Regions from separate parts of the Brucella pituitosa genome, predicted to be linked through region 1. Evidence: predicted binding sites of a transcription regulator. Region 1 holds the regulator's gene; the other holds the start of a gene.

Region 1 (4,422 bases):
GGCCGTACCGGCGTAGAAATGGAAGCACTGACTGCCGTATCCGTCACCTGCCTGACCATTTATGACATGGCGAAGGCTGTCGATCGCCATATGGAGATCACCGACATCCGCGTTTCGGCAAAAAGCGGCGGCAAGTCAGGTGACTGGAAAGCCTGATATCCAGACGAGAGGAAACCATATGTCCCTTCTCCCGGTCGATGAAGCCCTTGCCCGCATCCTGAGCACCGCCGAGCCGCATGATTTTGAGCAGGTTGCACTTGCTTCCGCAGGCGGCCGCGTTGTTGCTGAGCAGGTCATAGCAAAACTACGCCAACCACCATTCGATTGTTCGGCCATGGACGGCTATGCGCTCATCGCGCCTCAGAACATCGAATATCCGATTGAGCTTACAGTGATCGGCGAATCGGCAGCGGGTAAGCGATTTGATGGCCAGCTCAACGAAGGCGAAGCCGTGCGCATCTTCACAGGCGCACCCATACCGGTCGGCGCTGACTGCATCGTCATTCAGGAAGACACCGAACGTTCCGGTGACAAGCTGACAGTCCAACATGGGCTTGATAAAGGCCGTCACATCCGCCGCGCGGGTCTCGACTTTGCACCCGGTGACACCGTTCTTCCAGTTGGGCGGGAACTTGACGCCCCGGCACTGTCTCTTGCCGCTGCCAGCGGCAATGCAATGATTTCCGTTTTCAGGCAGCCCCGAATTGCCATTCTCGCCACTGGCGATGAACTCGTCCCGCCCGGAGCACTCCCCGGTCCTGATCAGATTGTAGCCTCCAATAGTTTGGGAATAGCTGAAATTGTGCGCCGCGCAGGTGGCAAGCCCGAAGACATGGGCATTATCGTTGACGATCCGACAAAGATCGAATCAGCGATCAGCCAGGTGCTCGACGATGGCATCGATATTCTCGTCACTATCGGCGGCGCGTCCGTTGGTGATCGTGATTACGTGCATGGCGCGTTGAAGAACTGCGGTGTCGATCTCGATTTCTGGAAAATCGCCATGCGTCCCGGTAAACCGTTGATGTATGGTCGCAAGAGCATTTCAGGCAAAACGGTCCACGTCATCGGCCTGCCAGGCAACCCCGTTTCCAGCCTTGTTTGCAGCCTCGTATTTCTACGCCCATTGGTAGCCAAACTATCCGGCACGGATCTGACTGCAGATATTCGTCCCGCAAAGCTTGGTCAGGCAATGAATGCGAATGATCACCGGCGCGATTTTGTTCGGGCAACAGTCGAACAGGATGCTGACGGAACATTGATCGCAACGCCTTTTCCTATCCAGGATTCATCAATGCTTTCCGCCTTGGTTCGATCCGATGCGCTGCTGGTCAGAGATGAAAACGCACCCGCTTCATTGACCGGTGACGCCTGCATAATATTGATGCTGTAACGAACGCATCCAATTCCGCCAGTCCGTTAATCATTTTAAAACCATTGCAGAACAAGACTGGAACATATAGTGTTCGTTCTGGTTTTGTTTTTATTTGATTCTGGTCTGGAGGGTGTAGCGCATGTTGACCCGTAAACAGCACGAGCTTCTGCTGTTCATTCATGAACGTCTGAAAGAGACGGGCATTCCTCCGTCTTTCGACGAGATGAAAGAGGCTCTTGATTTAGCCTCGAAATCGGGCATTCATCGGCTCATCACAGCGCTGGAAGAACGCGGCTTCATCCGCAGGCTTCCAAATCGCGCCCGCGCACTGGAAGTGCTCCGTTTGCCGGATTCCATTGCTCCCGGACTGAATTCGCAAAAGAAATTTGCGCCAAGCGTTATCGAAGGCAGTCTCGGCAAGGCGCCACCTGCCCCTACGCCTATTCGCCCAGCTCCGGCGACTGCGAATGACGATGTATCGACCATGGTGTCCATCCCTGTGATGGGACGTATCGCTGCTGGTGTACCAATCTCGGCGATCCAGAATCAGACCCATTCGCTCAGCCTTCCGCCAGAAATGATTGGCGCAGGCGAACACTACGCGCTTGAGGTCAAGGGCGATTCGATGATCGAAGCCGGAATTTTCGATGGTGATACTGTCATCATCAAGCGCGGCGACACAGCCAATCCAGGTGAAATCATCGTTGCTCTGGTGGATGACGAAGAAGCGACACTGAAACGTTTCCGCCGCAAAGGCGCTTCCATTGCGCTCGAAGCTGCAAATCCAGCCTATGAGACGCGGATATTCGGTCCTGACCGAGTTCGTGTTCAGGGCAAGCTGATCGGTTTGATCCGGCGCTATTAGAGCGCATCCCGAAAAGTGTGAAACGGTTTTCGGACAAAGATGCGCTTTAAAAAAATATTTAGAGCGCCGATCTGATCCAATCAGATCGGCGCTCTAAATCATTGCGAGAGATCAGAGCCTGTCGCATTTTCTGTTCCGGCTTTCTTCTTGTATTCCCGATCGGGCAGACCGCGCGCTGCTCGTGAGTAGAGGCGATAGAGATGCCAGGGGCGTGTGGGCGCATCGACGGAAAAGTCCAGTTTGTCCGCATAGTCTTCGATATTGCGAGGCATTGCAGGCGCGAAACGATAAGTCTCGCGCTCGCTGACCGGCTCTCGCTCCGGAGACTTTGCCTGAACCATTTTGTCTGCGCTTAGTTTTTGCCCTAACCTTATTTCAAGAGTTCCTTTTAGGGCCAGTTCCTGCCTGTCAACGACGAGCGAGCCTGACCGCTCACAGCTTAGTTTTTTTCCGGCAATAGCAAGAACAACAATATCGCCTACATTACAGGCAATCTCGCGCATATCTTCCTGCGCAGTATAGGCCAGCATTCGACCATCCCTGAGAGGAATGGTACAGAGCCCATCTTCGCAGAGAAAAGCACGCTCATCAGCGGCAACCGATTGTTTCTTCACTATGTGCGGAGGAACAAAGGCTTCAACCAGATAGGCCGTCTGCCAGTTCTGCGCTGTGAACTGCGGTGGCCTGTTGCGGTTAACCGCGAAATTGCCATCAGATAGTCGCACGGCCACAAACTTGGCATCTTCGCTGATAAGGATATCCGGCATCGGCATCCGTATGAAAGCGATCAGACCCATCACAATAAATGGAAGCGCCATTAACCGCAGTCGCGTTGTGAACGTAACCGCAACGACAAGAGCTACCGTCCAGAGGATGAGCGTTGCGACCGGCATGACACCGGGATTACCGTCGGGTGAAAGGCTGGCAACAAACTCAGCAATGTGTCGCACGAGCAAAACGCCAAATCCCATGACTTGCAATGGCAACCAATCAAGTTGCAGCGGCATCAACAACAGGCTCAAAACTGCGAATGGCATTACCAGTATCGAAATGACCGGCAAGGCCAGCACATTGCCGACAAGGCCCAAAGGGGCGGTGTTGTTGAAATGATAAGCCGCAAAAATCCCGCTGGCCACCCCTGCTACAATGGACGTCGCAGCCGTGGCTATTGCTGGCATAAATATTTTTGACAAAGGCCCACGCGATGAGGCTTGGCGATTCTCTGCGCCTGACTGTCTTATGGCTTTTCTTTCACTCCACCAGGCGAAAGCCGCGATCAGCCCTGCTGTCGCCGAGAACGACATTTGGAAGCTTGGGCCCAATATCTCGTGCGGGGAGATTGCGATCATCGCAATTGCTGAAATCGCCAGATTACGCATGCTGATCGCCGCTCTGTCAGCCAGAAGCGCGCAAAGCATTACGGCAATCATCACGTAGCTGCGCTGTGCCGCCACATCGGCCCCAGACATAGCAAGATAGAACGTACAACTGAGCAACGAAAGAAAAGCTGCATATTTCTTAACCGAATATCGTGCGCTGAATGCCGGAAACAGGGCAAACAACGACCGCAACGACATCATGACCACCCCGGCTGCCAACACCATATGCAGGCCTGAAATCGACAAGATATGCGCGAGCCCAGCCTTGCGCAGATGTTCATTGGTCTCTTCACTGATCCCTGCCCGCTCACCTGCGATCAGTGCGGCCGCAACGCTGCCGTCTTCACCGGACAGCACCTCTGCAATCCGCTCGGAAACATGTACGCGTAACTGGGCGATAGAGCCGGAAATTTTGGCAACTATGTCGCTCGGCCCGGGCACTTCCACACTCTTCGGCGTCCCCAGAAAAAAGCCATTTGCACCGATACCGCCAAAATAAGCGTGAAAGCCAAAATCGTAGTTTCCCGGTCGTACCGGGCCTGATGCCACACGCAGACGTGCAAAACCGTTCAGGCCACTCCCAATCGTCGTTTGCGCCGGAATATCACGCGCAGTAATCCGGATGCGCTGTGGGGCAAAACGAAGCTTGGGCCTCTGCGTTTCAATAAGGTCGAGCGTGACGCGCCAGCTACCATTATCCCGATATTCGAGAGCGACAACCCGACCCGTAACGCGGGTTGCCACTTCAGAGCCAAGCATCTGGGTTCCACGTCGCTCCGTTTCGATCTTTCCCGCAATCATTC
Region 2 (4,422 bases), 1.1 Mb from region 1:
GTGTTTCCGCCGTTTACCATTCTCCCCGGCACGGCCTATTTCTCAACGCGGTTTGCCATCAAAGCCTGCGCGACCGGCGCGCCGATTGCCTATCATTCCGCAAGCCGCTTCCTGTTGAGCGTCCGGCGGACCGACATGCGCGGCAATGCTTCCCACGCCTTGGGTTATTTCGACTGCACGACAGCCGGGAATTACGAAATCACCTGCCTGACCCCTGAAAAGATCAGGGCGAATTTCCGGCTGGAAATAACGCCCCATATTTCTTTCCTGAAACTCGCGCCCGTCATCGCAGGGACCATTCTTGCCGCTGGAATGAGTGTGGGCGGGACGATTGTCTTTGTGCTCTGGATAACCGGCAGGATCGCATGAGATCAAGCGGCGTGTTTTATACCCGCCAGCATCTTTTCTTCACCGGGACGCAAGGTCAGCACCCGCACGCCATTTGAGGTGACTGCGACAGTATGCTCAAACTGCGCTGACAGTTTTCCGTCACGCGTCACCACCGTCCAGCCGTCCTTTTCGGTCTTCACCTTGGCCGTTCCCTGATTGAGCATCGGCTCGATGGTGAACACCATGCCTTCGCGGAGACGAACGCCGGTGCCCGGCTTGCCGAAATGCAGAACCTGCGGTTCCTCGTGCATCTCGCGGCCGATACCATGGCCGCAATATTCCCGCACGACACTGTAATCATGTCGCTTGGCGTGGCGCTCGATGGCATGGCCGATATCGCCCAGCGTCGCACCGGGTCGCACGGCAGCAATCCCCTTCCACAAGGCCTCATAGGTCACACGGACCAGCCGCGAGGCAAAGGGAGCAACGTCACCGACCATGTAGGTCTTGCTGGAATCGGCGATATAGCCGTCCTTTTCCAACGTGATATCGAAGTTGATGATCTCGCCGTTTTCAATGATCTCGTCATCCGACGGCATGCCGTGGCAGACAACTTCATTCTTGGAACTGTTCAGCACATAGGGAAAATCATATTGCCCCTTGCTGGCAGGCCGCGCCTGCAATTCGCGGGTAATGTAATCCTCGACCAGATCGTTGACCTGCATCGTGGTCATGCCCGCCAGCGGCGTGCGGTCGAGAAGTGTAAAAACGGAGGCGAGCAGCGCGCCGGATGCCGCCATTTTCTCCACTTCAGCAGATGTCTTGGTCATGACGATTGCACAGTAAGAACGGGCAGAACCGGCAGCTCGACCTGCGCTGCGCGCAACTGCATCTGCACGATCTCGTTGAACGACAGGTCGGGATGGGCTTGTGCCAGCATGCCGATCTTCATCCAGTATTCAGCCTGCGCATTGATCGAACGGCACATGACGTCACTCGCCTTGCGCAGTTCCTCATGCAGTTCATCGCCGATTTTCACGATACCCATAGCATTGTCCAGACCATATAGTTCATATACGGATCATATATAAACCGTATATACCTATCGATCAAGCTCTCCACTGTTCCTGCTCAAGCAATCAAAGTCACTTGCATTTAGTATGGCGCCATACTATAAGTCACCGTATGGAAATAATCGAGCAAAAGCACCACGCCCTTCTGGGCGAAATGGAACACCGTCACAGCCCGTCCACCGACGCGCTGAAAACCTGCTTTGAAGTCTTGTCGCTTGCTGCGGCCATTGACCGTGATTGCGCCAACCGGCTTGCACCGCACAAGCTTTCGGAGGGCAAATTCGTCCTGCTGTTTCTGCTGCACAATGCAGCTGACGGCCTCTCGCCGCACGAGCTTTCAGAACGCGCAGGTGTCACGCGCGCCACCATAACCGGCCTGCTGGACGGGCTGGAACGCGATGGTTTCCTCAAGCGTCACGCGGATAGCGAGGACCGTCGCAAGCTGACTGTCCGGCTGACATCCGAAGGTTCGCTGCTGGCGCAACAGCTTTTCGAACAACATACCGCGTGGATTGCAAGCCTGATGAGCGATCTCTCGTCAGGCGAACAGCAGCTTCTCAGCACCTTGCTGCGCCGCATCTGGAGCCGCACCGATGCCGGTCGCTCTTTCAAGATCAATGAAACCCTAAGGGATATGACATGACCTATTACCTCGCCGAGCTTTATTCCCCGAAATCGAGCTGGCACGGGCTTGATGCTGAAGGCAGGCAGGCCTTCTTTGAGAAAGTCGGCGCGGGTATGGGCGGGCTTGGCGCGCTCGGTATCGAGGCCTTGGCATTAGGTCCCGTCGACGCGACAAAGCCTTTTGCACCCGACCAGAGCTTCTTCGCCATCTGGCGTTTCCCGGATGAAGCAGCTCTCGACATGCTGATTGCCGGAATCACCGCCACCGGCTGGCATGATTATTTCGACACGATCAATGCGGCTGGTGCAGGCACCGACCTTCCCGGCCATCTGGCGCAACTGGCAGGCGTGCCTTTCAGGGAAGCCGCCTAATCCAAAACCACTATCGCGATGATAGAGCGCATCCCAAAAAGTGTGAAACGCCTACACAAGGAAATCAGTCCACTGGACTGATTTCTGATCCCGCTTGACTCTTGCCTCACTCGATTCAATACTAGAACATATGGAGAACAAAAAGATGGAATCTAGACGTGAGCGGCATCGACATCGCGGCGCTGCGGCGCATGGTTACGACCATTGAAGGCAACGATCCGCAAGGTAGTTTTGCAAATCAGGGGCAAACGGGCTTCGGGCGGGCGCGCAGTTTCACGCTCGGCCTTGCCGGGGCGGATGCCGCCTTTCCGCATGGCCTTGCAGGCGACGCGCTGCATGAGGTTTTTGCCGAAAACCCCGGCGCGCATATGGCCGCGACCGGCTTTGCGCTCGCCTTTGCCGCCCGCGCCGCAGAACGTGTAGCAGACCCCCGACGCCCAATTATCTGGATCGAGGAAGAAAGCGCTGCAAGTGAATATGGCGGGCTTTATCCGCCGGGACTTCATGCCTTCGGGATCGATCCGTCGCGACTTCTGATCGTGCGCTGCCCCACGGCACAGGATGTCCTGAAAGCGGCAAATGATGCGCTGGAAGCCGGAACCGGCGGCAAGGCCTCGCATCTTGTTTCCGGCGTCGTCGCCTCGGTGACAGGCCAGCCGAAATGCCTCGACCTGACCGCTTCGCGTCGTCTGCTTCTGGCAACCGAAACCGCGCAACTGCCCGTCATCCTGCTCAGGAGCCACCGGACGGCTGTGCAGAGCGCTGCCGTCAGCCGCTGGCGGATAGCGCCCGCGCCGTCCCGTTCAAGCGGAGCGAACGCACCCGGCAAGCCTGTCTTTTCGGCGGTTCTGGAGCGCAATCGCCACGGCACATGCGGGCAATGGATCATGGAATGGAACAATGAAACCCAGGAATTTGGTGCTAACGAACGGGATGGCAGAACGTCTGTTTCTCGCCCTCTGGTTTCCGTTTCTGCCGACCGACCGGCTTCGCAGCAGCGCTCCGCCTGACGGCAAACCGCACCTGCCTTTGGTTGTGACCGAACGCACGGCCAATGCGCTGCGCCTGACAGCAGTGGATGCCGGAGCGGCAAAGCTCGGCCTTTTTCCCGGCATGGCGCTGACGGATGCACGCGCCCGCGTGGAAAAGCTAGAAGTGGCAGCGGCAGCACTCGAGCACGATGCGGCATTGCTCAAGCGTCTTGCCCATTGGTGCGAACGTTACACGCCGCTTGTCGCCTTCGATGAGCCGCATGGGCTAATGCTCGACATAACCGGCTGCGCGCATCTTTTTGGCGGGCTCGACGCCATGCGTGCCGATGCAATCCGGCGTCTGGAACGGGCCGGGCTTGGCGTACAGGCGGCGGTTGCCGATAACAGTTTTGCCGCGCGACTTCTGGCACGGGGAACGAAGGGCGGTGTCTTCAGCAGGGCAGAGGCCGACCGGCTGCTTCCCCGCCTGCCGCTCTCCGCGCTTGAACTGACGCAATCTGCCGAAACCGGCCTCAAGCGCGCCGGATTGAAACGCATCGGCGATGTGATGGGGCTTCCGCGCGCCGCACTCACCGCCCGCTTCGGCACCGATCTTGCCACCAGGCTCGACCGGCTGGCGCGGCGCGAGCGCGCGCCGATTTCCCCTTTGCGCATCATGCCTCTCAGCACCGTCGAGCGCCGCCTGTCAGAGCCGGTTACCGCAATGGAATTGGTCGAACGCATCTTGCAGGAACTGGCGCAGGAACTTTTTGCGCAGCTTGAACCGGAGGGAAAAGGCGCGCTTCTGATTGAGGCCTCCTTCTTCCGTGTCGATGGCGAAGTGCGTCATATCCACATCGAAACCGGCCAGCCCTTGCGCAGCGACAAGGTTTTCCTGCGCCTTGCGCGTGAAAGGCTCAACGCCTTGACCGACCCGCTCGATGCCGGTTTCGGCTTCGACATGATCCGGCTGGCAGCGCTGCGCAGTGCGGCAATCGCCCAGCGCCAGACAGGGCTCGACCAGCATGAGGAAGATGAGGCCGGGTTCGGCC

What was found. The regulator LexA, encoded in region 1, represses DNA repair genes until DNA is damaged. The targets are predictions, from matches to a motif close to TGTTCNNNNTGTGTTCNG.
Positions count from the first base shown of each region.
Region 2: the regulator LexA is predicted to act here: its motif matches at 2,522-2,539, upstream of ACSME1_RS07650 (ImuA family protein).

Region 1 is NZ_OZ264092.1:316,184-320,605, forward strand. Features, by position in the region: gene moaC (cyclic pyranopterin monophosphate synthase MoaC) at 1-156, shown strand, start outside; gene ACSME1_RS01495 (molybdopterin molybdotransferase MoeA) at 179-1,393, shown strand; gene lexA (transcriptional repressor LexA) at 1,515-2,240, shown strand; gene ACSME1_RS01505 (ComEC/Rec2 family competence protein) at 2,339-4,422, opposite strand, start outside.
Region 2 is NZ_OZ264092.1:1,590,589-1,595,010, reverse strand. Features, by position in the region: gene ACSME1_RS07675 (hypothetical protein) at 1-369, shown strand, start outside; gene map (type I methionyl aminopeptidase) at 372-1,160, opposite strand; gene ACSME1_RS07665 (ParD-like family protein) at 1,157-1,378, opposite strand; gene ACSME1_RS07660 (MarR family winged helix-turn-helix transcriptional regulator) at 1,516-2,046, shown strand; gene ACSME1_RS07655 (DUF6616 family protein) at 2,043-2,399, shown strand; gene ACSME1_RS07650 (ImuA family protein) at 2,558-3,409, shown strand; gene ACSME1_RS07645 (Y-family DNA polymerase) at 3,345-4,422, shown strand, end outside.